DNA from 3 places in the Acidaminococcus hominis genome. Region 3 is predicted to be linked to each of the others. Evidence: riboswitches for the same ligand, from Rfam matches in the RefSeq annotation. Region 3 holds a riboswitch; each other region holds the start of a gene.
What was found. Region 3 has a riboswitch for S-adenosylmethionine ahead of metK (methionine adenosyltransferase). Riboswitches for the same ligand answer to the same signal wherever they lie in the genome.

Region 1 (10,381 bases), 730 kb from region 3:
CCCCTTAGGTCGATGGCAGGATAAATGTTCATAATTTCCACTCCTTAAAGGCTTTCAGCATGGCAAGACCCGCAAAAGAAGATTTTTCCGGGTGGAACTGGAAGGCCTGGACACTGCCCTTCCCTACAGAAGCCGTAATCTGGGCGCCGTAATCGCACACGGCGGTAATGATGCTGGGGTCCTCGGGCACTGCATGGTAGCTGTGGACGAAGTACACGTACTGGCCGTCTGCTTCCGTCAGGAGAGGAGAAGGATTCACTACCTGAATCTGGTTCCAGCCCATGTGGGGAATCTTAAAGGGGGTGACGATTTTCTTCACCTGGCCCTTGAAAAAGCCCAGGCCCTTGACGCCGGGGGCTTCCTCGCTGCCTTCAAACAGCAGCTGCTCGCCCAGGCAGATGCCCAAAAAGGGCTTGCCGCTGTGGAGGGCTTCCTGGATCACCGGCACCAGACCCCGGTTTTCCAGGGTGTGCATGCAGTCCCCAAAGGAGCCTACGCCCGGGAGGATTACCCGCTGGGCGTCCGCAATGACCTTGGGGTCCGAAGAAATCACGGGTTTTGCGCCGACCTTTACCAGGCCGTTATATACTGAGTGCAGGTTGCCCCTGCCGTAATCGATGATGACCACTTGCTCGCTCATAATGCCCCCTTGCTGCTCATGACCCCGTGGACCCGGGGATCCTTGGCCACGGCTTCTGCCACGGCCCGAGCAAATCCTTTAAAAATGGCTTCCAGCATATGGTGGGTGTTCTTGCCGTAGGGCACGTTCACGTGGAGGGTCAGGCCGCTTTCCACGGCTACGGCCCGGAAGAACTCCTCTCCCATTTCGGTATCGAAATTGCCCAGCTTGACCCGGGGAATCTCGGCGTTCCACACCAGGAACGGGCGGCCGCTGAAGTCCAGGGCTACCTGGGCCAGGGTTTCGTCCATGGGCAGCAGGCAGCTGCCGTAGCGGTGGATGCCCGCCTTGTCCCCCAGGGCCTGGCGCAGGGCCTTGCCCAGGGAGAGGCCTACGTCCTCCACGGTGTGGTGGGAATCTACTTCCAGGTCCCCGTGGGCCTCAATGCGCAGGTCCATAAAGGAATGGACCGCCAAAAGGGTCAGCATATGGTCAAAAAAGCCAATGCCTGTAGAAATATCTGCTTTCCCGGAGCCGTCCAGGTTCACCTGGACCTTCACCTGGGTTTCTTTGGTACTGCGTTCCACCAAACCTTCCCGCATGATTTATGCCTCCCCTTGGGCCAAAATGGCTTTGACGCCTGCAATAATTTCCGGATTTTCCTGGGCGGTGCCAATGGAAATCCGCAGGCCTCCCGGCAGCTGGTCCTTTTGGGAGAAGTCCCGGATGAGGATTTTCCGTTTCAATAACTGCTTGAACAGGTAGGAGCCAGCGGCCTTGGCTTTGGCAGCGGGTTCTGCACCGCTTTTGCCAGCCTGGGCAGCCAGGTTGTCCAGTACCTTGCCCTGGGGCAGCACCAGAATGAAGTTGGTGGCAGAGGGCAGGACCTTAAAGCCCAGGGCGGTAAACTGCTCCCGCAGGTATTCCCGGCCCTTGACCACGGCCCGCACCCGCTGGGCCAGCACTTCCGGCTTGGCATAGACCAGGCCGGCGGTCAGGATGGACACGCCGTTTACCGTATAGGGCAGCAGCACTTTCTTGAGTACCCGCATCACTGCCGGGCTCCCAATGCCGTAGCCAATCCGCAGGTTGGCCAGGCCGTAGGCTTTGGAGAAGGTGCGCAGCACCAGCAGGTTGTCCACTTCCTTGGTGAGCTCCAAGGTGGAGTTGGCCAGCACCTGGCCGTCTTCCTTGGAAAATTCCAGGTAGGCTTCGTCCATAATCACCAGGCAGTCCACATTGCGGATGATTTTTTCCATGTCGCTGCGGGGGTTAAAGTTCCCGGTGGGGTTATTGGGGTTGCAGATGATCAGCGCATTGGGCTTTTCCTTTTGGCAGAAGGCGATGACCGCGTCCGGGTCAATGAAGCCTTCCGGGGTCAGGGCAAAGGCGATGGGCTCTGCGTCCCCCAGTACGGCGTAGGTTTCGTACATGGAAAAGGACGGGGACGGATAGGCAATTTTCGTGCCGGCACCGCCAAAGGCAAAGCAGGCTTTTTCCAACAGTTCGCTGGAACCGTTGCCAATGACCACCGTGGCCGGGTCTACGCCCAGGGCCTTGGCAATCTGCTCAGACAATTCTTCCCCGTGCATGGTAGGGTACCGGTTAAAGGCGTTTTCGCTGATCCGGGTCTGGAGCTCTACCCGGAGCTCCGGGGTCAGGTCCCAGTTGGTTTCGTTGGCGTTTACGATAATATCTGCATCAGGTACCGTTTCTACCTGATAATCTTCAAATTTGGACAAGCATGCCCGTGCCTTGATTTCCGTCATAATACTTCCTCCCAATATTTCTAAACTTTTTGAGCCAGGTTCTTACAGTTGTTTTTCCTTTCTGATGCGGATGGCATTGGCGTGTGCCTGGAGCCCTTCGGCTTCGGCCATGGCAATAATGTCATCGGCGGCTTCAGAAAGCGCTTCCTTGGTATAGGAAATGATGCTGGTCTTTTTCATGAAGGTTTCCACATTCAGTACCGAATAGAATCTGGCAGTGCCGCCGGTGGGCAGAATGTGGTTGGGGCCGGCATAGTAGTCGCCCAGGGGTTCCGGAGAGTAGGCTCCCAGGAAGATGGCGCCGGCGTTGCGGATATAGGGTACCAGGGCAAAGGGTTCCTTGGTGTTGATTTCCATGTGTTCCGGGGCGGACAGGTTAGCCATTTCCACCACGGTTTCCATATCCTTGGCCAGGATGATCTTGCCTTGGGCGGCCAGGGACTGGGCGGCAATTTCCCGCCGGGGCAGCCGGGCCAGCTGGACTTCCACTTCTTCGGCTACCTGATTAGCCAGCTTTTCATCGTCGGTAATCAGGATGGCGCAGGCCAGGGGGTCGTGTTCGGCCTGGCTCAGCAGGTCCGCAGCCAGGTATTGGTAGTCGGCGGTTTTGTCGGCTACAATCAGGATTTCACTGGGGCCAGCCAGCATGTCGATATCCACGTGGCCGTAGACGGCTTTCTTGGCCAGGGTCACGAAGATGTTCCCAGGGCCGGTAATTTTTTCCACCTTGGGCACGGTTTCCGTCCCAAAGGCCAGGGCCGCTACTGCCTGGGCGCCGCCCATTTTGTAGATTTCGGTGATGCCGATGGCTTTGGCGGTGGCCAGTACGTAGGGGTTCATTTTCCCATCCCGGCCAGCCGGGGCTGCCATGACAATCCGGGGCACGCCGGCTACCTTGGCAGGAACGGCGTTCATAATCACGGAGGAAGGATAGGCTGCGGTGCCGCCGGGCACGTAGATGCCCACGGAGTCCACCGGGGTCATTTTCTGGCCCAGGAAGGAGCCATAGGCCCGGGGGGTCAGCCAGGTTTTGGGCAGCTGTTCTTCGTGGAACTTGCGCACGTTGGCAATGGCCCGGTTGATGGCACCCATGGTCTTGGGGTCCACGGCCTTTTCGGCTTCGGCAAATTCGGCTTCGCTGACCTTGATTGTCTCAGGATTCAAGTCCGCCCCATCCAGCATTTTGGTGTAGGCGAACAGCTTGGCGTCCCCTTCCTTGCGGATGTCGTTTACGATCATATCCACTTCTTCTGCCGCCGTAAGAGGCCGGCCAAAGAGTTTTTCTACGGCAGCCTTGACTTTCGGGGACAGTTCTACTTCATCAAAGGATTTCTTTTCCAGTAAACGGCTGATCTCGGCCGCAGTGCTTTTTCTTTCATCCAATACTTTCATTTATTCTTCCTCCTTGAGTACGGTTTCCAGGTCTTCCACCAGTTTCTTGATCCGGTCATACTGCATTTTGAAGCTGACCTTATTGGCAATGAGCCGGGCGGAGCTGGGGTACACGGTAGCAATTTCCTTCAGTTTGTTTTCCCGGAGGGTGCGGCCGGTTTCGACAATATCCACAATCAGTTCGCTAAGGCCCACAATGGGGGCCAGCTCGATGGAGCCGTTGAGCTTGACGATTTCCATCTGCATGCCCAGCTTTTCGAAAAACTCGGAGGCAGAATGGGGGTATTTGGTGGCCACCCGCATATGGGCGTAGTCGGTCAGGTTGGGCAGCTGCTTGGCTTCGGGCACGGCCATCATCAAATGGCAGGCGCCGTAGCCCATATCCAGCAGTTCGTAGATATCTTTTTGTTCTTCCCGCAGCACGTCCTTGCCGATGATGCCGATATCGGCGGCCCCGTATTCCACGTAGGTGGGCAAGTCCACGGTTTTCACGATGATGAATTTTACTTTGGTTTCTTCATTGGTAATCACCAGTTTCCGGGAATTTTCCACCACGTTTTCGGCGGCGTAGCCTACCTTGGCCAGCAAGTCCACGGATTTGGCAAACAGTTTGCCCTTGGGCAATGCAATCGTTAAATAGTCCATTTCACAGCTCTCCTATCGTACGTATGCTACAGCTTCGCAGCGGTTAGCTGCACAGGCCTTGTCCGCTTCTTCCGGGGTCAGGGCGTCGGTGGCAACCTTCACGTTCTTGCCGTCTGCGCGCAGGGACATGGCTTTGGCAATGGCCTGCTGCTGATGACCGGGGGCCCAGGCTACGTAAATATCCCATTTGGATTCCTGGTTGAACTTGCCTTCCCGCTGGAGGCTGAGGATGATCCGGTCGATGCCCATGGCAAAGCCCGTGGCCGGTGCCGGAGCCCCGAAGTTCTCCATCATCTTGTCGTAGCGGCCGCCGCCGCAGATATTGAAACCGATATGGGGCGCATAAGCCTCAAACACCATGCCGGTATAGTAATCAAAGTCACGAATCAGGGACAGGTCAAAGGACAGGTAGTCCCCTACGCCGTAGGCGGAAGCCAGTTGGTAGATGGCTTTCAGGTTCCGCAGGGCTTCCTTGCTCTTTTCATTGGAAACCTGGCGTTCCAGCTGGTCCAAAAGGTCCACGCCGCCCTGGAGGTAGAGCAGCTCCCGGAACAGTTCCTTCACGGGCTTGCGGATGTAGGAATCCGCAGCTTCCTTCAGGCCCACGGCGTTGTGGCTCAGCACCATGTGCTTGACAAATTCGGCCCGGGTGCCGGTAAGCTCCGCTTCTTCCATGAGCCCTGCCAAAAAGCCGCTGTGGCCGACGCTCAGGAGAAAATCCGTCAGGCCGGCGGCCCTCAGGCTGCTGACGGCCAGGGCCAGGACTTCGGCGTCCGCCATGGGAGCCGCTGCCCCGATGAGCTCGATGCCTGCCTGGCTGAATTCGCATTGGCGGCCGGCCTGGGTCTGTTCGTGGCGGAACACGTTGGCAATGTAGAACAGCCGTTTGATGCCCTTGTCAGCCTTGAGCCGGGTGGCTACCATCCGGGCCAGCGGGGTGGTCATTTCCGTGCGCAGGATCATGGTGCGGCTTTCCCGGTCCATGAACTTCATGCTTTCTTCCGTAATGCCGGCGCCGCTTAGGGCAAAGGTGTCTGCGTATTCAAAGGTGGGGGTAATGGCTTCGTCATAGCCCCAGGACAGAAAATTGTCTGCAATCTGGTCCTCCATTTTCCGCTTCAGCCGGGCTTCTCCCGGCAGGATATCTTTGGTTCCATAGGGAATTCTCAAAATGTTAGTACTCATGCGTTTTCTTCTCCTTTGGTAATACGGGGAATGACGGTTTGGTAGCCGCCTGCCCCATAGTTTAAACAGCGATTAACCCGGGAAACGGTGGTGCTGCTGGCGCCCGTATCCTTGACAATCTTGGCATAATTTTCGCCGCGATGAAGACGCACCGCCACTTCCAGCCGCTGGCCCAGGGCCTTGAGCTCGTTGGGGGTGCAGATGTCTTCCAGGAAGGCCAGGCACATTTCCTTGTTCTCCAGGGTGAGGAACGCGTCAGCCAGCTGCAGAAGTTCTTTTTTGTTGTAACCTGCTTGAATAATCATGTTGGTACCCCTTTCTAGGTGTTTCCAGGTTTGGTTTATGAAATGGACCGAATGCCGATCTCGCTTTACCTCTTTACTGATTTAGTACTTTACTCCGATGAAGTAATAAAGTCAAGTATTTTTTCTAGTTTTTACCAAACTTTGACATTTTTCCACTTTGGAGGCTTTTTTTGCCAAAACACATTGACAAACTGTACATAACAGAGTATCATTTATCCACACGGATTCATCAAGAGTAACGGAGGGACTGGCCCGATGATGTTACGGCAACCATCACTTTGTGAACGGTGCTAAGTCCATCAGGTGCAGCCTGAAAGATGAAGATGATTAAGCCAAACGCATTCCTCTTCATATTGAGTGAAGAGGTTTTTTTATTGTATGGAGGTGGACATATTTTATGATAGAGCTGCAGCACATTGACAAGATCTATCACACGAGCTCCGGGGACCTGCACGCCCTGAAAGATATCAACTTGTCTATTAATGAAGGTGAAATTTTCGGCATCATCGGTTTGTCCGGGGCCGGCAAAAGCACCCTGGTCCGCTGCATCAACCGGCTGGAGGAACCCACCAGCGGCAAGGTGATTGTGGACGGCCAGGACATTACGGCCATGAGCCCGGTGGAACTGCGGAAAGCCCGGCAGAACATCGGCATGATTTTCCAGCATTTTAACCTGCTGAGCAGCCGGACCGTTTACGGCAACATTGCCTTCCCCCTGGAAATCCAAGGGCTGGACAAGGCTGCCATCAAAAAGAAGGTGGATCCCCTGCTGGAACTGGTGGGCCTCACCGACCGGGCGGACCATTATCCGTCCCAGCTGTCCGGCGGCCAGAAGCAGCGGGTAGGCATTGCCCGGGCCCTGTCTTCCGACCCTACGGTGCTGCTGTGCGATGAAGCCACCTCCGCCCTGGACCCCCAAACCACGGAATCCATTCTGGACCTGCTCCGGAACATCAACAAGCGGCTGCACATTACCATCGTGATGATTACCCACCAGATGAATGTGGTGAAGGAAATCTGCGACCGGGTTGCCGTTATTGAAAACGGGGAAATCATTGAAGAAGGCACCATGTTCGACCTGTTCACCAATCCCCAGAAGGCCACCACCAAGGAATTTGTGGCCAGCATCCAGCACAACGACCTGCCGGATTTCGTAAAACAGATGAACATCCAAAAGGTCTACCAGCCGGGAAACAAGGCGCTGGTCAGCTTGTCCTTTATTGGGGAAAGCGCCGGAGAACCGGTGATTTCCGTGCTGATCAAGCAGTTTGATATTGACGTGAACATCCTCACCGCCAACATTGAAAGCCTCCAGAACACCCCCTACGGGACGCTGCTGGTAGAGCTGGAAGGCGACGAGGTGCATATGAAGGAGGCCCTGGATTATCTCCAGGCCAAGCAGCAATTGAAGGTGGAGGTAATTGGCTATGTCTCCTAATATGATGAATCTGCTAATCAAGGCTCTGGGGGAAACCTGCTACATGGTGGTGGTTTCCGCCGCTCTGGCTACGTTGTTTGGGATTCCTTTGGGGGTTATCCTGACGGTGACCGGCAAGGGCCATATTATGGAAAACAAAGTGGTGAACCGGATTTTGGGCGCCATTGTCAACGCCACCCGTTCCACGCCTTTTATCATTTTGATGGTTGCCATTATTCCCCTGACCCGTATTATTGTCGGGTCTTCTATCGGGACCACCGCAGCCATTGTGCCCCTGACCATTTCCTGCACTCCGTTTATTTCCCGGATTATTGAGTCCTCCCTTTTGGAAGTGGACCACGGGGTTATTGAAGCAGCCCTGTCTGTAGGGGCCTCTCCCCTGCAAATCATCTGGAAGGTGCTGCTGCCGGAAGCCATGCACTCCATCGTGCTGGGGATTACCCTGGCCATCATCAGCCTGATCGGCAGCTCGGCTATGGCCGGCGCCCTGGGCGGCGGCGGTCTGGGGGACCTGGCCATCCGCTACGGGTATCAGCGGTTCCAGGCCGACACCATGCTGGCCACGGTTATCGTGCTGATTGCCCTGGTGCAGTTGGTGCAGTCCTGCGGCAACCGGTTCTCCAGCAAGCTGAACAAGAATAAAATTAAATAAGGATTGTAAGTAGGGATTTTTGGTGCACCAGCTGCGGCTGGTGCATTTTTTTGTGTTCCCCCTGCTCCCTTTTGGCAGCGATAAATCCCAGGAATTTTCTTGCAATTCTATGCTATAATAAAAATACACCTTATTCACATTTGAGGAGGCGAGACTTATGAAGAAATTCTTTTTGGTGCTGATGCTGCTGTGCTCGTTTGCAGTGCCGGGCTTTGCCAATTCCTTTGACCAGCAGCCCCAGCGCTTTGTCTGCGTGGATACGTCCCAAAAGGGCAGACGGTATGTGGACCTGGATTCGGTACAGGTGGTCCAGTACGCTCCCCCGGCCTACCAGCTTTCGGTGGTCACCTACACTTTGGACTATGTAAACCACAGCGGCTTCCAATACACCCAGCTGTACACCTACAATTACAAGGACCAGACCATGAAGCTGACCTTCAAGGCTGCCCTGCCCTGCGATGAGGAAGGCAAACTGTTAAACCAGGCCCCTGGCAAGGTGGACGGCACGGCCCTGGACATTCTGCCCTACAGTCAGGGCTACTACGTGGGAAACCTGATTTTCCACAAAGCCTACAATATGTATTTCAGCAAGAATTTCCCCGGAGCGTAAGGCCGGGACAAAGCGTTTTGCCAAATCTCTTGGTAAAACGCTTTTTTTCATGCTATACTAGGTTTTGACCATAATGAAAGGAGCGCAAACCCTTGGCGCTATTCCATAGAAAACGGCCTACCCGGCCCCAGCCCGTTGCTTTTGGGCAGGCCCGGCGGAAGCCTCCCAAGAAAAATCATTCCACCCTGTATTTTCTGCTGCTGACGGCCCTGGTGATTCTGGGGGTCATGGCCTACAACTACCGGGCGGACATCAAGATGCACATTATGCACTACAAGCCCCAGCCGGTGAAGACGGTAACCATTGCCAACACCAATCTGAACCTCCAGGAAATCAACACGCCGGAGCTGACCAGCTACGATGTGGACAAGATTCTCAGCTTCCACTACCGGGACGAGGTATTCTACCTGGCCCTGCGCAGCCAGGACGGGGAAAGCACCCATATTGACGCCTTTGACGTGAAAAACGGCAGCTTGTTCGCCCACCGTTCCTTCGGGGAAGACGGGGTGTTCACCATCCACGAAAAGATGATTCTCAGCGTCAACGTGGGCAGCAAAGGGGAAGTCTACTACGTGCGCAATGGCATCCATACCCTGAAGGACGGCAACGACATCATCAGCCTGAAGGGCAGCACCACTGCCACCCGGGTGGCCCTGCTCCCCGGAGACCAGCAGGCCTACCTGTACGGCAACGACAACTTTACCCTGGCGGATATCCATGACGGGTCCTTTGACAACAACCACCCGGCCTTCCTCCACAACCGGGCGAAGCCCTTTGCCGGGGGCCTGACCCTGGTGCGGATTGCCCCGGACGGCACGGTGTTTGGGGGCGGCCGGATCAAGACCAACGACTTTAATATCGTGGCCTCCTTCTCCCCCCAGGGCAAGCAGCTGCAAACCTACGGCAGCTACATCCAGACGGACAAGGATTCCATCTACAACCTGGTGGACCTGGCGGTACTGGACCATTACGTGGTGGTCATTGACGGCTTCACACTGAAGATTTGGAACCGTGACGGCCATTATTTGGGGGCGTTCAACAGTTCCAAGCTGCTGGATAACAACCTGAACTGCGCCAAGCTTACTGCCATGGACAGCAAAACCCTGGGTATCCTGGCCTACGTACGGAATCCCCAGACCAAGCTGATTGATATCAAGCTGTTTACTTTGCAGTTTCCCAATTGAAGAAGCGCTGAAAAGCGGTGTGAAAAAGCCTTGCGGACGCAAAAACGTCGGCAAGGCTTTTTGTGTGGGGACGGCTGGGTTGTGGGCTCTCGGGGTCTGCTTGGCTGTGAACCCCAGCCTTCACTCCCCACTCTCCTTTTTCCCAATAAAGGAATTTTCTCTCCTTTGTTGAATACCATAAGCATACGACTTTCGCTGGCTCCTCTGTTTTAGGCTGCTGGCGCTCTCTAGGCTACGCAAGTGCTCCCAAGTAAAGGAGGTTTTTCATGCGCAAATTTTTAGCGATTTTGTTCCTACTCTGTACCGTGAGTCTGGGGTTTGTTCCCCTGCCGGTTTGTTCTGCTGCCGGGGCTGCTGCGCCGGAATTGGTGCAGCTGACGGATATGTCTTTTCCTGAGTTTTTTCAGCTGCTAGAGGCTCACAGTGCGGCAAAGGGTACGGGGCTTACATTTGACAAACCGCCTGCTGAGCCCATTCCGGGGAAGCTGTACGACGCCTATGTTTTTGGGGCTGTGCGGAAGGGAGTTCCCGGCCAGCACGGGGTCTTCATCACAGCCTATGCCAACAAGGCCGGGTATGTTT
Region 2 (10,381 bases), 900 kb from region 3:
CTTCCTGCCATTTCGGAAGTCTTTCCTGGTAAAGCTTCCAGTCTTTTTTGGTTACTTCATAATACACAGGCTCCATAAGCGCTCCTCCTTTACCTCAGTCGTCCTCGCCGCGCCGTTCCGTTAAAATCTCGTTCAAATCCCCACAATCCTAAGAAGGGGCGTCCCCTATATAGGGCACCGGTCTGGGAGGTCCCATTTTATACAGCTTGCAGTTCTTTGGCCCATAGCAAAAGCTCTCGAACCGGAATTTTTGGGAAACGCCCCAATCGTATTCAATGGCAACATTGGCCATACAAGCCCATTTGCAGGTGACGCATTTGCTGCCCCACCGTCTTTTGTCCAGCAGGCGGCAGCCGCGCCAGGCATAGACTTCCAAAGCAGGGACCTCTCCCACCCAGGGCGAATCCTTTGCTTCATCTACAAAAGCAGCTTCCGCCGTCTTTTTCAGAGCCCCGGCCCGATAGTAGTCGGCATATTCCCACTTGGGATACTGCTTCGTCCAGGCCGTTCCAGATATTTCATCACCAATATGAAAGCGCAGTCTGTTCTGCTGCCGTTCCGAAATGGCAATGGAAAAATCCCTGGCCTCACCGTCCGCCTTTCCCGTCAAAAACAGATTATAACCAATCATGCCATGGGTGCGGTTATCCAGCCGATAGCGCCAGACCTTGGAACGGGGCTGCACCGACAAAATACGGCCAAAAACTTGATTTTCTTCTGTTCGTTTTTCATAAAAATGCCTCCTTCAGGTGGAGTGCTTTTTGTCACAACCATTATACCCACGAAGCAATCCCAAAAGCAAACGCTAAAACGTTTGGAGTGTCCAGAAAGCCGGCAGTGTGGGATGCCCCGTGCCAACGCAAAGGGTTCCCAGGCCGCACCTACATAACCAAAATACGTACTTCACACACGTACAACAATCCTTATTTCGTACCATAAATTTGAGTACTATTACATAAATAATGAATTATATTACAAAACGCTGTACATATTATATAGTTATTTCGTATTCGTGAAAAATTCATTACATCATATTCTTTGTTTAATAACATAATGCTTATAAAATATAAAAACAATTAAAAGAAAACTGAAAAGTCATTGACAATTGTCCTCTAATGGAAGATAATTTGATACAGAGAACAGTTCTTAATTGTGCTCAAAATGGAATACGAGAAAAGGGGCGAGGTTTATGAACAAGGCATATCGAGTCATTTGGAGTCGAGTAAAACATTGTTACATCGTTGTCTCCGAACTGGCAAGAAGCCACACGAAAAAATCTGGGAACGCCAGAGCTGGGGGAAAAAGCATGGCAGCTCTTTGTACGTTCCTATTGCTCAGCAGTGCCGGTGTCGCAGGAGCAGCTGACACCACTGTTGGCGGCGGAGCAGGTGTGGCCTATGGGACGGGCAGTTCGGCACCCAAAGCGGAAAATGTGGCTATCGGGAAAAATGCCACCATTTCCTACTCTGGCGGCGTTGGGCAGCCATCTACAGGCGATATTGTTATCGGTGGTGGTGCACATACCAATAACTATATTGACCAAGGCGGTGGTATCGCAATTGGTGCCAATGCTTTTGTGGAAAATATGGTTGGAGGCTTAGAGCGATCTTTTGATTTTAATCAGGCCCAATATGATAGCATCTTTGGCATATCGTATGGATTCCCGAAAGATCCATCAAAAATGGTAACTGGTGTAGCTATTGGTCAGAATACCTATGCCCGTTCCGGCAGCGTCATGCTTGGTACTCATAATTATAAGGGAGCATTAGGCGACACAGAGGTCGATAGTGCAAATGCAAAGGCTGATAATATGTCGTTGTTTTCTACAACGGTAGGTGCCAATAGTTATACAAATGGATTATTTTCTTCCGTAACAGGCTCGTACTCCATTGCATCTTCTGATTATAGTGGTGGAACTACTAATGCTGTAAAGAATTTTGGCGCGACTATTACAGGTTCTTTAAACAGCATCGAATCGAAAACAGCATCCTCCGCTTACTCCGGCATCGCCAGCAGTATTGTTGGTGTGGCCAACAGGGTATACAATTCCAACGGAGCTTTGGTCTTTGGTGCCGGCAATGAAATTACCAATTCTGTTACTGATGTATCGGCTTTGGACCTTAATTTTGACAATGCATCGCCCAATGCACTGCGGGATAAGTTGAAAGGCATGCTGAAAGATGCCAACGGCGGCGGTTCTACCCTGGCCATTGGCGGCGGCAACACGGCGGATTATACCCTGCTGACCCAGATTTCCGGGGTCAGCAACACCATTACCGGTTCCTCCAGCACCCCTGCCAAGCTGAACTATATTGCCGGGTTCCAGAATACCATAACAAATGCTTCCAATAATATTGTCATGGGGGACAAGCATACAGTTACGGCAGAAAACACCATTGCCATCGGTGGTTTGTCCAAGGCTGAAACCCGTTCTGTGGCCAATACCACGTCCCTGGGTTATGATGCCCTGGTCAGCCAGGAGGGCGGCGTAGCCCTGGGCTACCAGTCCAAGGCGGCGGTAGACAAAGGCGCAGCGGGCTACGACCTGTCCACCAACGCAGCCTCCACCGATACCAGTTCCACCTGGAAAGCCACCGCAGCGGCCGTTTCTGTGGGCGATGCGGATAACGGCCTTACCCGTCAGATTACCAGCGTGGCAGCCGGCTCCGCCGATACCGATGCGGTAAACGTAGCCCAGCTGAAAAAAGCCGTAAGTTCCGCTGCTGGTTCTGCCGCCCACTACTATAGCGTAAAGAGCGACGAGCAGGGCGACGGTTCCAACTACAACAACGATGGCGCCAAAGGCCGAAACGCACTGGCAGCCGGCGTAAATGCTTCGGCAAAAGGCTTCGAATCGGTAGCCATTGGCTATGGCACTAAGACCACCGCAGACAACACCGTGGCCATCGGCAACGGCAGCCAGGCTATCGGCAAGCACGGCGTGGCCATCGGCGACGGTGCCACCGCAGGCTCCCCGGACAGCAACTACCTTTTTGGCAACATTGCCATCGGCACCGGAGCCAATTCCGCCGGCGGCGTTGCTATCGGTGATAATTCCAAGGCCGGGAATTACAGCTTGGCAGCTGGCCTCTATTCGGAAGCCGGCGACCGGGCCGCAGCTGCTGGGTATTCCAACAAAGCCACTGGCCAGTGGTCCTCCGCTTTGGGGGTAGGCAACGAAGCCTCGGCCCTTTCCTCTACGGCTGTGGGCAATGGCAACAAGGTGTCCGGCCTCAGCTCCGCCGCAGTAGGCGTGAGCAATAACGTAGCCCAAAATAATACCTTCGTCCTGGGCAGCCGCGTGACCACCACCCAGGCGAACAGCGTGGTCCTTGGAGCTGGTTCCGCCGACCGGGCGGCCACCAGTGAGACCAAGGGGACCATCACCCTTTCCGACGGAACCACCCGGGAATATGGGAACTTTGCAGGCACTAGCCCAACTGGCGTGGTCAGCGTAGGAGCTAAAGACAGTGAACGGCAGATCATCAACGTGGCAGCCGGAAAGATCAGCGCCGACAGCACCGATGCCGTCAACGGCAGCCAGCTCTACAGCCTGGCCAACGAAGTGGGCAAAAACGCAGACGCCATCAAGACCATTAACACCCAGATTACCAACGTCACCGCCGAAGCCGGTAAGCACACCACCGTAAAGGCCGGGGCTAACAAGAACCTGACCGTCACCGAAGGCACCAATGCTGCCGGCGGCAAGGAATATACTGTGGACCTTTCCGAAAATCTCAATATTGGTGGGCCGGGCAAAGACGGCAAGGACGGTACGGACGGCCATATGGGCATCGACGGCAAGGACGGCATCTCCGTCAAGGGCGACAAAGGCGAAGTGGGCATTAACGGCAACGATGGCATTTCCATCAAAGGCGCAGACGGCAAGGACGCAGTGGCCATTAACGGCAAAGATGGGGTCGGCCATATCGGTCTCACCGGACCTGCCGGGACCAACGGCAAGGATGGCACCAATGCCGTGGATATTTCCGTGAAGAACGGCTATAACGGCCAGGACGGCACAAGCGGCGCTGCCGGAGTAGACGGCAAGGACGGTATTACCCGCATCGTTTACGAAGACAAAACTGGAGAACATCAGGTAGCCACCCTGGACGACGGCATGAAGTACGGCGGCGATACCGGAGATGTCATCGCCAAGAAGCTGAACAACCAGGTGAACGTTATCGGCGGTATTACGGACCAGGGAAAACTCACCGCCGCAGATAATATCGGCGTGGTCTCTGACGGCAAAGACAACCTAAAGGTGCGGCTGGCCAAAGACCTGACAGGTATCACCTCCATCAGCAATGGAGGCAATACCACCATTACCCTGGGCGATAACGAAGTGAACGTGAACAACGCCAAAATCACCAATGTGAAGAACGGAGACATTTCCGAAGGGTCCAAAGATGTGGTAAACGGCGGCCAGGTCTATAATGTAACGCGGAATTTAGAACAAAAAATAGACAATTCCGCAGCACAGCTGGGCAGCCGCATCAACAAACTGGGCGACCAGGTAGAACGGGTAGGAGCTGGCGCAGCAGCTCTGGCCGCACTCCATCCCCAGGACTTTGACCCCGATGACAAATGGGACTTTGCAAGCCGGCTATGGCAATTACAAAGGAGCCAATGCAGTGGCCGTAGGCGCCTTCTATCGCCCCACCGAAGACGTGATGTTCTCCGTAGGCGGTTCCTTCGCTGGAGGAGAAAACCTGGTGAACGCCGGCGTCACCTTTAAACTGGGCCAGCACAACCACGTCACCCGTTCCCGGATAGCCCTGGCCAAAGACGTACTGGAGCTGAAGCAGCTGGTAGCCAAGCAAAGCGCCATAATCCAGCAGCTCATGGCCGGACAAACCCCAGCAAGCCCCGCAGCCCAGAACGTTGACTTCCCCGATGTACCTAAAGACCATTGGGCTTATACCTACGTGAAGACCTTGGCCGACAGAGGCTACCTGAAAGGCTATCCGGACGGCGAATTTAAAGGTAACCGTACGATGACTCGTTATGAATACGCAGCCATCATCTATAGAGCCCTGCAAAACGGCGCCCCTGTAGATGGCAATATGGGCCGCTCTTTGGGTGAATTTGGCCCCGAAATCCAAAAAGTCGCAGAAGCCGACCACTTCCGGGTAGACCGGGTTTCCGGCAAAGACAACGACCGGCATAAAATCGAACGCCTCCGGGTCAACGACCAAGACGACAAAGCCCAGCACGTATTCCGGGACGTGTACGGCAGCCAGATTAAAAAATAGAGAAAAAGCTAAGTCAAGTAAGAAAACAAACCCCACGAAAGCGTCAGTTGTTCGAAAGAATAACTGACGCTTTTTCACAGGGGGCTGGCGGGTTGTTGCGGCCAATGGACCTGAAGTGATGTGGTGCCGGGAATCCCCGCTCAGTCAGCCACTAGCGTGGCTGCCAGCTCCCCCCTAGTGGTTCGCGGCTAGCTGCGCAGCTACGTCCTACGGACTTGCTTTGCAGGCCGCTATCACAGGGGACGCATTAGCCGGCCCGCCTTTGGACCCATGTTATGGCGGACCGGATGCGTCTCCCAAAGGTTGGAGCCTTTAAATGGACGTGCGGTCAGCGGGGATGGGGGGATGAAAACAAAAATTGCTTCAAGTTGTTGAGGAATCAAGATGGAATATATGGCAGAACAGGAACCCCAACCAGGTCCTGCTTTAGAACCAGGGCAGGACCGACCTTCCCCTTCTCCAGTGCGTGCCGAGCAACGCACTGGTAAGTGGAAGGCAATGTGGCGCAAGCGCCACAAAAACATGGATGCGGACGTGCTGGTCGATAGTAGTGGAGATTTGAAAGCTAATGTAGTAATAACCGCTATACTATTGATTAATAAATGACCAGTGGGGGGTTAGTATGCCTTCTGCAAACGTTGCGGTCGTGTCCAAACAGCGATACGGGTATTCCAAAAGCTGTTTGGTGTATGCGAGCCATGTGATAGCTGCCTGTGAATCTAGTCTGCAAGACGAAGATGAACAGCTAGCAGCGAACTACTGAGAAGGTGTCGCATTTTCCTTTAAAGCCCCCTTCAAGCGTTGCGGTCACGTCCAAACAGCGTCACAGGTATTCTAGAAGCTGTTTGGTACACGTGCCCCATGTGATAGCCGTCCAAGAAGCAAGTCCGTAAGGACGCTGCTGATTGGAACACGGCGAACCACTAAGGAGGTGGCAGCCAAAGGCTGACGGAGGAAGTTTACTCGGTTTTTCGCGGCCCTTGGCCGCGATTTGCCTTCTCTTTACCTGTTCGCTATGCGAACAGGTAAAGGGGAAGGAAGGCATTGCCGAAGGCAATGCCAGGATGGGGTTCAAAACCAAGATACCTGTACTACACTCGTTGAGAACGTCGACCAAAAATCCGGTACAGAGTTTTCTACAGCTAGAGATTGCTTTACGTTCGAGATTTTGACCTAGTTGGACTACCGTCCTTCATGCACTAGCCCCAAAAGGGGATAGCATTTTCCTTTTCAGGGAAAATGCCGCAACCGGCAATAGGGGGATTCCCGGCACCAGCACACTTCAGGTACATTGGCCGCACCAACTGGTCCGATGTGTTTCCCTCCCTCCAAAACCCTGTTGACAAATATCCCCTCTTTATAGTATGATTTCTTCATAAACTGAATACTTCATCCAGAGCAGCGGAGGGAATTGGCCCTATGAAGCTGCGGCAACCCCCGGAAGGGAAGGTGCCAAATCCAACGGGAACAACCTGAAAGATGAAACCGCACAAAGGCAGCGTCATCTTTTCAGATGACGTTTTTTTCATACCTTCACGCTAGAAAAAACTGTTCTGGTTAAGTCATTCAAAAAAAGAAAGGAAGAGATGTGTATGAAACTGAAAAAAGTATTGCTGGGACTGGTTTCCGTCCTGGCAGCAGCCAGCCTGCTCACCGGCTGCGGCAACGACAAAACCGCCGACAAGTCTGCGGCACCAGCCGAAAAGAAGACCATTACCGTGGGCATTACCCCCGGCGACTCCGAACAAATCATGGAAGTAGTAAAGAAGGAAGCTGCCAAACAGGGCCTGAACGTAGAAGTCAAAGTCTTCTCCGACTTCGTGACCCCCGACCAGGCACTGGCCAGCAAAGAACTGGACCTGAACTCCTACCAGCATGAACCCTTCCTGGTGGCCTTCAACAAAAAGAGCGGCACCAACCTGGTGAGCATCGGCAAGACCTACCTGGCTCCCCTGCGTCTGTACTCCACCAAAATCAAGAACATCAACGAACTGAAAGATGGGGACAAAATTGGCATTCCCAACGATCCCTCTAACGGCGGCCGTGCCATCCTGATGCTCAGCAAACTGGGGCTGATCAAAGTAAACCCCAACGTAGCAGCTACCAGCCTGACCGTCAACGACATTACCGACAACCCCAAGCACCTGCAAATCATCGAACTGGAAGCAGCCCAGCTGCCCCGTTCCCTGGATGATACCGCAGCCAGCATGGTCAACGCCGGTTACGCCAACTCCGCCGGCCTGTCCCAGGACCTGGCCATTGCCAAAGAAGACAATACCAGCCCCTATGTGAACATCATCGCCGCCCGGGCAGAAGACAAGGATAACCCCACCTACCAAAAATTCGTGAAGATTTTCCAAAGCCCGGCTGTCAAAGAATATATCGAACAAAACTGCAAGGGCAACTTGATCCCTGCATGGTGAGAAGGTGCTGAAAAGTGAGTTTGACCCAAGAAGATGAAAAACTGGCTGCGCATTTGCAGGCCATGATTCGCTGTGCCACCGTGTCCAACTCCGACGTGAACAAGGTGGATTGGCAGGAATTTGAAAAACTCCATGCCTTGTTTGAAAAGTTTTACCCCCATATTTACCAGCTCATGGAACTGGACAAAGTGGGGCAGGCCGGTCTCCAATTCCATTTGAAAGGAACCGGCAGCGGCAAGCAGCCCCTGCTGCTCATGAGCCACCAGGACGTGGTGGAAATCGGCGACCGGAGCCAATGGAAATTTGACCCCTTCTCCGGGGATATTATTGACGGCTGCGTCTGCGGCCGGGGTACCACCGACTGCAAGCACCTGCTGCTGTCCGAGCTGGAAGCCGTGGAAAACCTCCTGGCCCAAGGCTGGCGCCCGGATTACGACTTGTACCTGAGCCTGGGCTACGCAGAAGAAGTGTATCTGGAAAACGATACCGACGCTGCCCAGCGCCTGGCCGAAAACCTGGAGAAAAAAGGCATCCGCATTGGCACCATCTTTGATGAAGGCGGCTTTATCCAGCCGGAAAAAGATGGCTGGCTGTCCGCCCGCATTGGCCTGGGCGAAAAAACTGCCGTGAACTACGAAATCTACAAAGATTCCCCCGGCGGCCACTCCAGCAAGCCCGGTGCAGGAACGGCCCTGGGCGCAGTGGCCAAAGCCATTGTGAACATCGAAACCCATCCCTTCCCGTACCGCTTGACCCCTCTGGCCAAGGACCAGCTGATTGCCAGCGCACCCCTGCAGCCCGAAGGCATCAAAGAAATCTACGCCGACCCTGAAGGACGCTGGGAGGACCTGTGCGCCCTGGCCAAGCAGAATCCGGCCCTGGACGCCTTGCTCCATACCACCATTGCCTTCACCATGGCTTCTGCCAGCACCCAGCCCAACGTGCTGCCCTCCCATGCTGCAGCCGGCTTCAGCGTCCGGGTGCTTCAGGGCGATATCGTGGAATCCGTCCAGAAATACTTTACCCAGTTCCTGCCGGAAGGAGTCAAGATTAAGCACATTTCTGGCCTGACCCCCACGCCAACCTCCACCCCGGACAGCCACGCCTTCCGGCTTACCGAGAAGATTCTCCACGAAATGTATGGAGAAAAAGTCCTGATGATCCCCGTTCTCATGCTGGGTGCCACCGACACCCGGTACTACCGGAACGTATCCCAGGACGTGCTCCGCTTCTCCGCCCACAAGAAAGACGCCCGGTGGGGCGAAGCCCATCAGGTCAACGAAAAAATCCCCATGGACGCTCTGCGCCCCAGCGTGGAATTCTTCGAAAAACTGTTGAAACTGTATTAAGAACTAAAAATCGCCCTGCAAAATCAATTGGTTTTGCAAGGCGATTTTTTAATTTCCCTACCCTTTATGCACATACCCCGTATTGCGCCCTTGGCCTACCTTGATGAGCAACCCCGACTGCAGCAGCTGGGACAGGGTCCGTTCCACGGTAATCTTGCTGATGTCCGGACAGCGGGTCATAATCTCTTTCTTGGTGATGATGCCCACGGTCTGGTCCAGCAGCGCCTTGATGCGCTCCGTCTTGGACAGCTTTTTGGCTCCCAAATACTCCACCCGGCTCTCAAACTCCCGGTACGCCTTGAGAATAGCTCCCAGCAAGTAACTGCAAAACGGTGCATAGGTGTTCTGGTTGTCGTGCCAGCCCGTGGAACTGGCCTGGAGCGCTTCGTAATACGTTTCCTTGGAATTTTCGATAATCATCTCCAGGCTGATATACTTGCCCACAATATACCCCGCTTTGTACAGCAGCAGGGTAGTGAGCAGCCGGCTCATCCGACCGTTGCCATCATTAAACGGGTGAATGCACAGAAAATCCAGCACAAATAGGGGAATCAGCAGCAACCGGTCGATTTTTTCCTCCTGCCAGGCCTGGTTGAAACTGGCGCACAAGGCTTCCAGGGCTTCTGCCGTCTGAAAAGCAGGAACCGGGACAAACCGCGTACGCTGCTTTCCTGCCGCATCCGTTTCTGCAATCATATTGTCCGCGTCCTTATAACTGCCCCCTTGACTGCTTCCTGAAAAAGAATATAAATCCCGGTGCAGCTGCAAGATGACCCGTGGAGACAGAGAAATGTAGGGGTAACTCTCGTGGATGGTGGCAAGCACTTCCCGGTAGCCAGCAATCTCCTGCTCCGAACGATTGTGGGGCTCCGCCTTGTGGCTCACCAGCTCCTTCAGCCGCTGGTCACTGGTGAAAATACCCTCAATCCGGTTGGAAGCTCCGGTGCTTTGGATTAGGGCCACTTCAGCCAGAGGTTGCAGTTCATCTCTGTTTGCTTCAAGAAATAAATCCTGCCGCCCTTTGCACTCGTGAATGGCCGTCAGCTGCTGCAGCAGTTCCAGCGACAATAGCTTTTGCACCATCGCCTCGTAGGCAAAATCCCGCATTCCAACACCTCCCTGGAAATTTTTCTACATCATTTTAACAATAAATGATGTAGAAAACAAGCAGGTGATGCAAGAAACCTAAATAAGCACAACCAGCGTTCCCGTATAGGCTTTTCTTCCTATGCGGGAACGCCTTTTCATTCCCCGCTTTTCCCTTTAAACTCTCCCCAAAACGCCTTTTCCGCTTCCCCCAGCTTCCGTCCTTTTTTCCGCACCAGGCACACCTGGCTTACCAGCTGGGGCTCGT
Region 3 (10,381 bases):
AAGACGCCTGCCCAGCCCGCAGCCAGCAGCTCCGGAACCGGGGAAATCGGCACCCAGCAGGGAGGCCCGGGCCTGGGAGAAGGTTCCCAAGGAACCAATCTGCTGACGGCTCCCTTGCAAAAAGGAACTAAATATCGGGTGCTGATTGATAAAAGTGACCATAAATTCTATCTTATGGACGGCCAAATGGTGGTCCGGGCCTGGGGCTGCGCCGTAGGCAAGGGCGGCCTGGGCCAGAAACAGGTCAGCGGGGACAACATGACCCCAACGGGCACTTTTCTGGTGGACGAAATTGATGATGCTTCCAGCTGGACCCATGACTTTGGAGATGGCAACGGTTCCATTGCCGGAGCTTACGGGCCCTGGTTTATCAGCCTGGATACCAGAAACCTCAGCGGGGGCAATTGGGACGGCATCGGCATCCACGGCACCCATGATCCAGCTTCCATCGGCACCAATGCCTCGGAGGGCTGCGTCCGGCTGCAGAACGACCAGCTGGAAGAGCTGCGCCAGGTAGCCTATGTGGGTATGCCGGTAACCATTCAAGATTGAATACAGGAAATAAAAAATTCGGATGTGCTGAGCACACCCGAATTTTTTGTTATTGGCCGACCCAGCAGGTACCGCCCTGGCAGTTCCCATTTGGGGGAGCACTCTGGGGCAGCCTTTCCCTGGCGCTGCCATAGCCCTTGCCGCGCCCCTGGCCGCAGCCATAGCCGTAACCAGGACCGCCGCCCTGGCAATACCACCCGTAGCCGGGACCGTATTCCGGCACGGGGCTGGAGGCCAGCACGGCACCGCCCAGGCTCCAAAGGCCCAGAAGTACCAGTGTGAAGAGCAGCATAGATTTTTTCATGGCATTTCCTCCTTGCAAACAGGCCAAAAGGTCTCTATGTATTATAGCACGACTACTGCGCGGGAAGGAGAAAACCAAAAGTGTAAAAATTCCTAAAAAAAATTGTTAGTTTTTATGGAAAAATCCAAATAATAATGGTAAAATATTGGCTCTTCACGTTTTATTGTGGGATGGCAGATTTCTGCCATCCTTCTTTTATGTCTAGCAACATCCCACTGTCGCAATCTCTAGACAGTGCCGTTTCGTATAGATGGTAATGCTGAATATCGAATCAGAGTGAAAAAATATTCATCATTTTTGTATCCATACCCTATTCGTTTTGCAACCTTAATCTTGTTATTGAAGCCTTCAAGCTTTCCTGTGGTAATCGGATGGGCTGAGTGAGCAATCAAACCCTCTTTGCGTTTTCGCTTTAAGCGGGCAAACTTTTGCAGCTGCGGTATGTTGCCCTCCTCGGCTCCTTTAAACCATTTTTCCCATTCTACGGCAGCTAAATCGGGGTTTCTAAGCTCGAATAGATCACTTAGTTCCTCTTTCATTGTATGGCAAACTGTCAAATTTTCATGTTTTTTAAGGATTTCCTTGAGATTTTCTGCCTTTTTATCGCTTAGTGTTTCTTCCTTGCAAAGCAGCGTCCAGCGAGCTTGTTTTACTTCCTTGTAAAGCCGATTCTCCTCTTTAATTGAATCCTCTGCTTTTGTTGCCTGCTCTTCAGCAATATTCTCTGTAATCCCAAGCTTTAGGTTATCGGCTTTCTCTTTGTGCTGTCTTGCTTCCTCCAGCCTTACGGCTCCCAGCACATCTCGTCCATACTGGGCTTGCATATGGTAGCGGTCGTGTACTATTGCCGCATGAGGCAGATACTTTTCTACCAGGGTGTTGAACGATGCGTTCATGTCCATTGCGACAGCTTCTACTTCAGACAAATACTCCAGGTCTGTCTCTTCAAAAAACTTTGTAAAGGCAGCTATAGAGCGTCCCGCACCAACCCAGAGGATGTCTCCCATATCAAGGTCCATAACACAGGTTGCGTAAGTATGGCCTTTGTGCATTGCAAACTCATCAACGGCAAGATGCTTAGGACGGTAGCCACTTTTGCGAAGTTCCTCGCTTCGCGTTTTGAGAGCCTCGTCCATAATTTCCTTATGGATTTTAGAAACTGTTCCCCAATGGATACCGGTCAAATCGCTGACTGCTTTAATCGTCATTTGATGCATAAGCAAAATCTTGATCCATAAAGCGGCACGAGAAGTGACTCTGGTTCCAGGATACTTAAAGGTTATGTTTTCATTGAAGGTATGCCCGCATTTTTGGCACCGGTAGCGGTGGAATCTCACACGAAGAATCCGTGGCTTTCCGGGTATCCAGGGCATGTCTTTAAGTGTAGTTACAGGGTTGTCATGGACATGGACCTTACCGCCGCAGCAAGGGCATACAACGTCGGCTGTAGGCCGGGTACTATTTACATCTATGATCTCTTCAAAAAGAGAAGCAATACTCGTAGGAATATTTTCCTGTATGTTTTTGCATAAATTTGCTATACTTGAGGTTGAGAGCACGTGGATCATTCCTTTCGTAGTTTTGTCGCTATTACTTAGAATGGAGCATCCCGTGCTCTTTTTCAATACCTTTTTTCAGTTTTTAAATTCTGTCTTAGATTTCGTATCCCCCAATTTTCCGTGATGAGCCAAAATATTTATGTATTTTTGCAGCCCTTGGCTCTCTGCCGCAGCAGGATGCTTTCCTGAGAAATGGATGCATTTGCACTGCCTGTCAGAAGGCTTTATTTTTTTCAGGGTGAAACTAAGTGTTAACTAAAAAATAACATTAAACAATCCAAAAAGCTACAAATTTAACAATCTAAACTTTATCATTTTCTTTAAATAACAAGTTAGGAAAGTAAATTGACAAAGAACAAAAAATAATATATATTAATTACAGTTATTAAATAAGATATCAGCCGCATTCACTTGTGGGTAGGAAGGGAGGTGGCGAGAATGTTAAGCTCCAATGAGTTGGCAAAAGTGCTCCGGGACAATGGCTGCAAGGTAACGCCTCAGCGTTTGGCCGTTTATGAGATGCTGGCTCATACAAAAGAACACCCCACCGCAGAAATGATTTATGACAAGGTGAAAGACAAATACACTACGATGAGTTTTGCAACCGTGTATAAGTCTGTGGAGATTTTCAGCAAACTGGGTATAGTCCAGGTACTGAATACGGGGGAAGAAAGTTACCGGTATGATGCCAATGTAATGGAACATCCGCATATCAGATGCACCAAATGCGGAAAAGTCTTTGATGTGCCCCATATCGAGGCCAAACAGATTGAAGACATGGTTTCCAAGCAAACCGGTTTTGACGTAAACGGACACCAATTTTATTTCTATGGCGTTTGCCCTAAATGCCAGCGGAAAGCATAATCCTAGCTGTAAAAACACCGAGCTGTAAGAGTTCGGTGTTTTTTTACATTTTGCCCTTTGGATTTGTTATAATATACAGTAACGTTATGAGGGCTGTTTCCTAGAAAAAACGGTAATTTTGTATTGGTAAAGGTGTTAGAAACGATGCAGACAGACTTTGAAGTTGATATTTTGGCCAGCGGCAGCCGGGGCAATTCCACCCTGATCCGGGTGGGGGACACGGCGGTGCTTATTGATGCAGGGATTTCCTGCCGGCGGATTGTCCAGGGCCTGAAGAAATGCGGCCTGGAGCCGGAAGACCTGAGCGGGATTTTCCTGACCCATGAGCACAAGGACCACGTGGCCGGACTGGATGTGTTTGGCCGGCATTACGGAACCGTACCCATTTTCGCCAATGAAAAGACCTGGTCCCAGCTGCCGGTGCGCCGGCTGCTTACCCGGGAACAGGTGCGGGCGGTACCCCGGTCCTGCACCCTGGGCCGGCTCCGGATCGAACCCTTTAAGATTTCCCATGATGCGGCGGATCCGGTGGGGTACCAGCTGTTCTACGGGGACGAAAAGTGTACCTACCTGACGGACTGCGGCACCATTACCCCAACGGTGAGAAATGCTGTGGAAGGCGCAGAAGTCCTCATCCTGGAAGCCAACCATGATGAAACCATGCTGCGCAACGGACCCTATCCGCCCCAGCTCCAACGGCGCATTGCCGGCCAATACGGCCATTTGTCCAATGTGACCGCGGGCCAATTTCTTACGGAACTGCCGGTGCTGCCCAAGGAAGTATTCCTGGCCCATCTCAGTGAAAAAAACAATACCCCCCATATCGCCTATGAAACGGTGGAAAACCAGCTGAAGCAAATGCCCCAGCCCCACCAGATTCAACTGTTCGTGGCTTCCCAGCAGGAGCTGGTAAGCAATGTCCGGTCCTAAAGGAGTGATCGTATGAAACGCAAACTTTCCCAAAAAACCTTGAGCACCTTACTGGCTCTTTCTCTCAGCATGAGCTTCTTTACTGCCGGCTGCGGGCTGGCCAGCAAGGCCACCAATGATAAGACGGCTGCCAAGCCGGCTACCACCCAGGAAGAGAAAATGAAGGAAGCCGATTCCAAGCTCAGTGCCAATCGGAATACTCCCATCGTCCAGGCTGCCAAGAAAGTGGGTCCTACGGTTGTGGGTATTACCAACAAGGCCCTGGTGCGGGATTATTTCAACCGGACCCAGCTGGTGGAAAAGGGCAGCGGTTCCGGGGTCATCTACAGCAAGGATGGCCTGATTGTGACCAATAACCACGTAGTGGCAGGGGCCCAGGAAATTGTGGTCAGCCTGTCCAACGGCAAAACCTACACCGGCAAGGTGCTGGGCACCGATCCCACCACGGACCTGGCAGTGGTGAAAATCCAGGCCGACGAGGATCTGCCGGTAGCGGAATTTGGTGATTCCGATACCCTGATGGTGGGCGAACCGGCCATTGCCATCGGTAACCCCCTGGGCATGGAATTCCGGGGTACGGTAACCGCCGGCGTCATCAGCGCCCTGAACCGGACCATTGATTTGGGTGAGCAGCGCTTCCGCCTGATCCAGACCGACGCAGCCATTAACCCCGGCAATTCCGGCGGGGCCCTGGCCAACGCAGACGGTCAGGTCATCGGCATCAACAGCGCCAAGATTGTGGTCAGCGGCGTAGAAGGCATTGGCTTTGCCATTCCTATCAACGAAGCCAAACCCATTATCAAGCAGTTGGCCGAACAGGGCCGGGTGGTGCGCCCGTATTTGGGGGTCAGCCTCATTGACAAGACCTTGGCAGAACGGTTTGGGTTCAATATCGACCTGAGAGGAGGGCTGTTTGTAGCCAAATTGTTTCAAAATGGTCCAGCCTATCAGGGAGGCATTCGCCCGAATGATATCATTACCAAATTCAATGGGACTAAGGTTGATTCGGTGGCTGCTCTTCGGGACGCTTTGAACAAGTGCCAGGTAGGGCAGACGGTTCCTGTCACCATCTTGCGGGGCGATACGGAAGTGGATAAGAACGTAACCTTAACAGAAATGCCCCAGCAGGACAGCAATAACTGATGCTGAAGATTACCATTGCCTGTGTGGGCAAATTAAAAGAAGACTATCTGCGCAGCGCAGAGGCGGAATTTGTGAAACGGCTGGGGGCCTATTGCCAGCTGGAAATCAAATGCATTCCGGAAGAAAAAATGCCAGAAAACGCCTCTCCGGCTGCCGAGCAGCAGGTACTGCAAAAAGAGACGGAGCGCGTCCTGAAGCTGATTGACGACCACAGCTATGTGGTGCTGTTGGATCTGAAGGGAAAGGAAATTTCCTCTCCCCAGCTGGCGGAGAAGCTGGACCGCTGGATGGTGGAGGGGGTCAGCCATCTGACCTTTGTCATTGGAGGCCCCTTTGGCTATACGGATGACCTGCGCCGGCGGGCGGATTTCCGCTGGAGCTTTTCACCCCTGACCTTCACCCACCAGATGATCCGGGTTCTTCTGCTGGAGCAGATCTACCGGGCCTTCAAGATTCTGCGCAACGAAAAGTACCACCATTAAGCGGTTTTACTCTATTTTATCAGGTACAGGGCACCTGTCCCGTTTGAGGACAAAGCACCGAGGGGAGTTATTCATTCATGGAAAAAGCAAAAGTGTATTTTACGGATTTTCGCTGCCCAGTGGGTACCAGCATGCTGACCAAACTCCAGCGGCTGTGCAAAGTGGCCAAAATGAACAGCATTGACTTCGAAGGCAAATATACGGCTGTGAAGATGCATTTTGGCGAATTGGGCAACCTGGCCACCATCCGGCCCCAGTATGTCAAGGCGGTTACGGACCTAATCAAGGAATGGGGCGGCAAACCCTTCCTGACAGACTGCAACACCCTGTATCCGGGCAGCCGGAAAAACGCCCTGGACCATCTGGAATGTGCCGCCTTAAACGGCTACAATCCTACCACCACGGGCTGCCAGGTCATCATCGGGGACGGCCTGCGGGGCACCGATGAAGTGGAAGTTCCCGTACCCAATGGGGAATACATCAAAAAGGCCAAAATTGGCCGGGCCATTATGGATGCGGACATTGTGGTCAGCCTGGCCCACTTCAAGGGTCATGAATCTACCGGCTTTGGCGGCGCCATCAAGAATATCGGCATGGGCTGCGGCAGCCGGGCCGGGAAAATGGAACAGCATTCCTCCGGTACTCCCAAGGTGGACCCGGAGCTGTGCCGGGGCTGCCGGCACTGTGCCAGCGAATGCGGTTCTGACGCCATTGAGTACATTGACAACAAAGCGTTTATTCACGAAGACCTGTGCGTAGGCTGCGGCCGCTGCATTGGGGCTTGCAGCTTTGACGCCATCCAAACGGTACAGTGGGATGCCAACGAGCTGCTGGATCGGAAAATGGCTGAGTACACCCTGGCTGTGCTCCACGGCCGGCCCAGCTTCTTCATCAACTTTGTTATGGACATTTCCCCCAACTGCGACTGCCACGGGGAAAATGACGCACCCATTCTGCCCAACATCGGCATTTTTGCTTCCACCGATCCCATTGCCGTGGATCAGGCCTGCGCCGATGCCTGCCAGAAGATGCCGCCCCTGCCCAACAGCCAGCTGTCCGACCACCTGGCCGAAAAGGGCTGGGAGGAGCACCACGACCATTTCCTGGACAGCAACCCCCTGGTGGACTGGGAAACCACGCTGGAACATGGCGTGAAGATAGGCCTGGGCACCCGGGAATACGAACTGGTCCGGATGTAACTGTTTCCTTTTACGGTACATAAGAAAAGTTGAGTGTCAGATTGGAGAGGGTGCCCTTTAGGGGGCCCTCTCCTTTGTGTTATAATGGAACCATTCTAGAACGTACGGAGGAGCTTATGTCTGATTATGTAATTTCTCCGGTGTACCCTTCTGACACCCGCACCAATGCCCAAGTGAATGCACTGCTGGAGCAGGAAGGAATCCGCCGGGATGCCAATTTGGATTATACCTGTGTCATGTTTGACCAGGATTACCACGCCGTAGCCACCGGCAGCTGCTTTGGAAATACCCTGCGCTGCATGGCGGTGGATCACCACCATCAGGGGGAAGGCCTGATGAACGAAATCGTTTCCCATCTGGTCCAGCGCCAGTTTGAACAGGGCCATACCCACCTGTTCCTGTACACCAAATGTTCGTCCGCCAAGTTCTTCGGGGACCTGGGCTTTTACGAAATTGCCCGGGTGGAAGACCAGGTGGTATTTATGGAAAATAAGCACGATGGCTTTGCCCACTACCTGGACCAGCTGGCCCAAAGCAAGGTGGAAGCACCCCGGGTGGCAGCCGTGGTGATGAACGCCAACCCCTTTACCCTGGGACACCAGTACCTGGTGGAAAAGGCCGCCCAGGAAAATGACCTGGTGCACTTGTTCATGGTCAGCGAGGACGCCAGCTTCTTTCCCTATACGGTGCGCAAGCGCCTGATTATGGAAGGCACGGCCCATTTGAAGAATATCCGCTACCACGACAGCGGTCCCTACATCATCAGCCAGAACACCTTCCCCAGCTACTTCCAAAAGGATGAGGAAGCGGTAATCCTGAGCCACGCCAACCTGGACCTGGCCATTTTCACGAAAATTGCTGCCCGCATGGGCATTACCGCCCGCTACGTAGGGGAGGAACCCACCAGCCTGGTGACCGGGCTCTACAACCAGGTCATGGCCAAACGGCTGCCGGAAGCGGGGATTGGCTGCGTCATTGTGCCCCGGAAAACCCAAAACGGCATTGTGGTCAGTGCTTCTACCGTGCGCCGGGATATCCAGCAGGGCAACTGGGACGAAGTGAAGGCCCTGGTGCCGGAGACTACCTGGAACTACCTGCGCAGTGAGGAAGGCCAGCCGGTGGTGGACAAAATCCGGGCCGGCAAGAATGTGGTCCATTACTAAAAGGCAGCCCCGGCCTTTCTCCGGGAAGGCTGGGTTGACTATTGCTTTTTTTGATACAGTTGTATATAATGTTTTATTGCAAACTACATATTGCTCATCAAGAGTGGCGGAGGGAATGGCCCAATGAACCCACAGCAACCATGGCGTAAGCCAACGGTGCTAAATCCTACAATGCGGTTTTTCGATTGTGAGATGAGAGCCTATATACTCTCTCTCAATGGGGAGTATTTTTTTTACTCAAGGAGGAACTATGAAAAAGTTTTTTACATCTGAATCTGTAACGGAAGGCCATCCTGATAAGATTGCCGACCAGATTTCCGACGCAGTCCTGGATGCCATCATCGCCCAGGACCCCAATGCCCGGGTTGCTTGTGAAACCCTGGTAGCCACTGGCCAAATCCATGTGGTAGGGGAAATTTCCACCAGCTGCTATGTGGATATTGCCAAAATTGCCCGGCAGACCGTAATGGACATCGGCTATGACCGTGCCAAATACGGCTTTGACGGAGCTACCTGCGGGGTGCTGCTGTCCATCGACGAACAGTCCCCGGATATTGCCATGGGCGTGGATGAATCCGACGAAGCCAAGGGCGGCAACCAGGACGACGATGAAAAAATCGGCGCCGGCGATCAGGGCATGATGTTCGGCTATGCCACGGACGAAACTCCGGAATATATGCCCCTGCCCATTTCCCTGGCCCATAAGCTGGCTTACCGGCTGGCCCAGGTCCGGAAACAGGGAATCCTGGATTATCTGCGGCCGGATGGCAAGACCCAGGTTACCGTGGAATATGATGACGACAAGCCGGTCCGGGTGGATACCATCGTAGTTTCTGCCCAGCACAGCGAAAAGGTTTCCATGGAACAGCTGCGCAAGGACATTTTGGAATACGTTATCAAACCGGTGGTTCCGGCAGAATTGCTGGACGAAAAGACCATTTACCACATCAACCCCACCGGCCGTTTTGTGATCGGCGGTCCCCAGGGGGACTCCGGCCTGACGGGACGGAAAATCATCGTGGATACCTACGGCGGCATGGCTCGTCATGGGGGCGGCGCCTTCTCCGGCAAGGATCCCACAAAGGTGGACCGGAGTGCTGCCTACGCAGCCCGCTACGTGGCCAAGAACGTGGTGGCTGCCGGTTTGGCCAAGAAATGTGAAATCCAGCTGGCCTATGCCATCGGCGTAGCCCGCCCGGTTTCCATCGCGGTCAACACCTTTGGCACCAATGCCATTCCGGAAGAAGAAATCGTGGAACTGATCAGAAAGAACTTCTCCCTGACCCCGGCCGGCATCATCAAGAGCCTGGATTTGAGAAGACCCATCTACCGCCAGACCGCAGCCTATGGCCACTTTGGCCGGACGGATGTGGACCTGCCTTGGGAACATCTGGACAAGGTAGATGTTTTGAAAAAGGCTCTGCATTAAAATGAAGTATGCAAAGGTTGCCATTAATTTGCCGGTAAAGAATATGTTCCGGCAGTTCACCTACCGGGTGCCGGAAAGCATGGACTTTCTGGACGAAGGCTGGCGGGTAGTGGTGCCTTTTGGCTCACAAATGCTGGAAGGCTTTATTGTGGAGGAGGACCGGGAGCCGGACCTTTCCCTGGACCTGAAGGCCATTGCCGATGTGTTGGGCACGGCGCCCTGGTTTGATCAGGAGATGCTGGCCACGGCCCATTGGCTGTCCCAGTACTATCTCTGTACCTTGGCGGAAGCCCTGCGCCTGTTTATTCCAGGCAAGAGCAGTGTGGCCGTCACCGGCCGTTACCAGCCGGAACCGGATTTTGCCGGAGAATTGACCAAACCGGAGCAGGAGTTCTACGATTATCTGCTGCTTCGGGGCGGCCGGTCCCGGAAGGAAATCTGCCGCCTGGACGGAGGGGAAAATGCCCTGAAGGGACTGATCACCAAAGGGGCAGTGAGCCTGTCCTTCGCAACCAAATACAAGCTGCGGGAAAAGACCGAACGTACCCTGCAAAGCACTGCCGCAGGGCGCCAGGCCCTAAAGGACGGCCTGATCCGGGGTAAAAGCCGGCAGGCCGCCCTTTCCCTATTACCGGAAAAGACCGTGCTGACCAGCCACGAACTGCAAGCCAAGGGCATCTCCAACGATGTAATCCACGCTCTGGTGCTTTTGGGCTATCTGGAGGAAGGGCAGCGCCGGGTGCTGCGGGACAGCTA

Region 1: another riboswitch for S-adenosylmethionine. It lies ahead of LKE88_RS03820 (methionine ABC transporter ATP-binding protein); the one in region 3 lies ahead of metK (methionine adenosyltransferase).
Region 2: another riboswitch for S-adenosylmethionine. It lies ahead of LKE88_RS03070 (MetQ/NlpA family ABC transporter substrate-binding protein); the one in region 3 lies ahead of metK (methionine adenosyltransferase).

Annotation. Positions count from the first base shown of each region.
Region 1 covers NZ_JAKVMG010000001.1:908,061-918,441, forward strand. Annotated here, with positions in the region: gene hisA (1-(5-phosphoribosyl)-5-[(5-phosphoribosylamino)methylideneamino]imidazole-4-carboxamide isomerase) at 1-32, opposite strand, end outside; gene hisH (imidazole glycerol phosphate synthase subunit HisH) at 29-640, opposite strand; gene hisB (imidazoleglycerol-phosphate dehydratase HisB) at 637-1,224, opposite strand; gene LKE88_RS03795 (pyridoxal phosphate-dependent aminotransferase) at 1,225-2,388, opposite strand; gene hisD (histidinol dehydrogenase) at 2,431-3,780, opposite strand; gene hisG (ATP phosphoribosyltransferase) at 3,781-4,425, opposite strand; gene hisZ (ATP phosphoribosyltransferase regulatory subunit) at 4,438-5,610, opposite strand; gene LKE88_RS03815 (YerC/YecD family TrpR-related protein) at 5,607-5,915, opposite strand; SAM riboswitch class I at 6,139-6,239, shown strand; gene LKE88_RS03820 (methionine ABC transporter ATP-binding protein) at 6,313-7,353, shown strand; gene LKE88_RS03825 (methionine ABC transporter permease) at 7,343-8,005, shown strand; gene LKE88_RS03830 (hypothetical protein) at 8,163-8,615, shown strand; gene LKE88_RS03835 (hypothetical protein) at 8,708-9,799, shown strand; gene LKE88_RS03840 (hypothetical protein) at 10,066-10,381, shown strand, end outside.
Region 2 covers NZ_JAKVMG010000001.1:730,945-741,325, reverse strand. Annotated here, with positions in the region: gene LKE88_RS03095 (hypothetical protein) at 1-76, opposite strand, end outside; gene LKE88_RS03090 (hypothetical protein) at 149-685, opposite strand; partial or broken gene LKE88_RS13235 (ESPR domain-containing protein) at 1,190-1,321, shown strand; partial or broken gene LKE88_RS13230 (S-layer homology domain-containing protein) at 1,307-2,707, shown strand; gene LKE88_RS13225 (hypothetical protein) at 2,699-4,738, shown strand; gene LKE88_RS03080 (S-layer homology domain-containing protein) at 4,635-5,255, shown strand; gene LKE88_RS03075 (hypothetical protein) at 5,640-5,861, shown strand; SAM riboswitch class I at 6,642-6,741, shown strand; gene LKE88_RS03070 (MetQ/NlpA family ABC transporter substrate-binding protein) at 6,848-7,678, shown strand; gene LKE88_RS03065 (M20/M25/M40 family metallo-hydrolase) at 7,693-9,027, shown strand; gene LKE88_RS03060 (Fic family protein) at 9,085-10,134, opposite strand; gene LKE88_RS03055 (LysR family transcriptional regulator) at 10,272-10,381, opposite strand, start outside.
Region 3 covers NZ_JAKVMG010000001.1:1,635,862-1,646,242, reverse strand. Annotated here, with positions in the region: gene LKE88_RS07325 (L,D-transpeptidase) at 1-552, shown strand, start outside; gene LKE88_RS07320 (hypothetical protein) at 602-856, opposite strand; gene LKE88_RS07315 (ISL3 family transposase) at 1,084-2,424, opposite strand; gene perR (transcriptional regulator PerR) at 2,854-3,279, shown strand; gene LKE88_RS07305 (MBL fold metallo-hydrolase) at 3,412-4,209, shown strand; gene LKE88_RS07300 (S1C family serine protease) at 4,222-5,352, shown strand; gene rlmH (23S rRNA (pseudouridine(1915)-N(3))-methyltransferase RlmH) at 5,352-5,834, shown strand; gene LKE88_RS07290 (DUF362 domain-containing protein) at 5,912-7,033, shown strand; gene citC ([citrate (pro-3S)-lyase] ligase) at 7,150-8,196, shown strand; SAM riboswitch class I at 8,288-8,395, shown strand; gene metK (methionine adenosyltransferase) at 8,447-9,625, shown strand; gene priA (primosomal protein N') at 9,627-10,381, shown strand, end outside.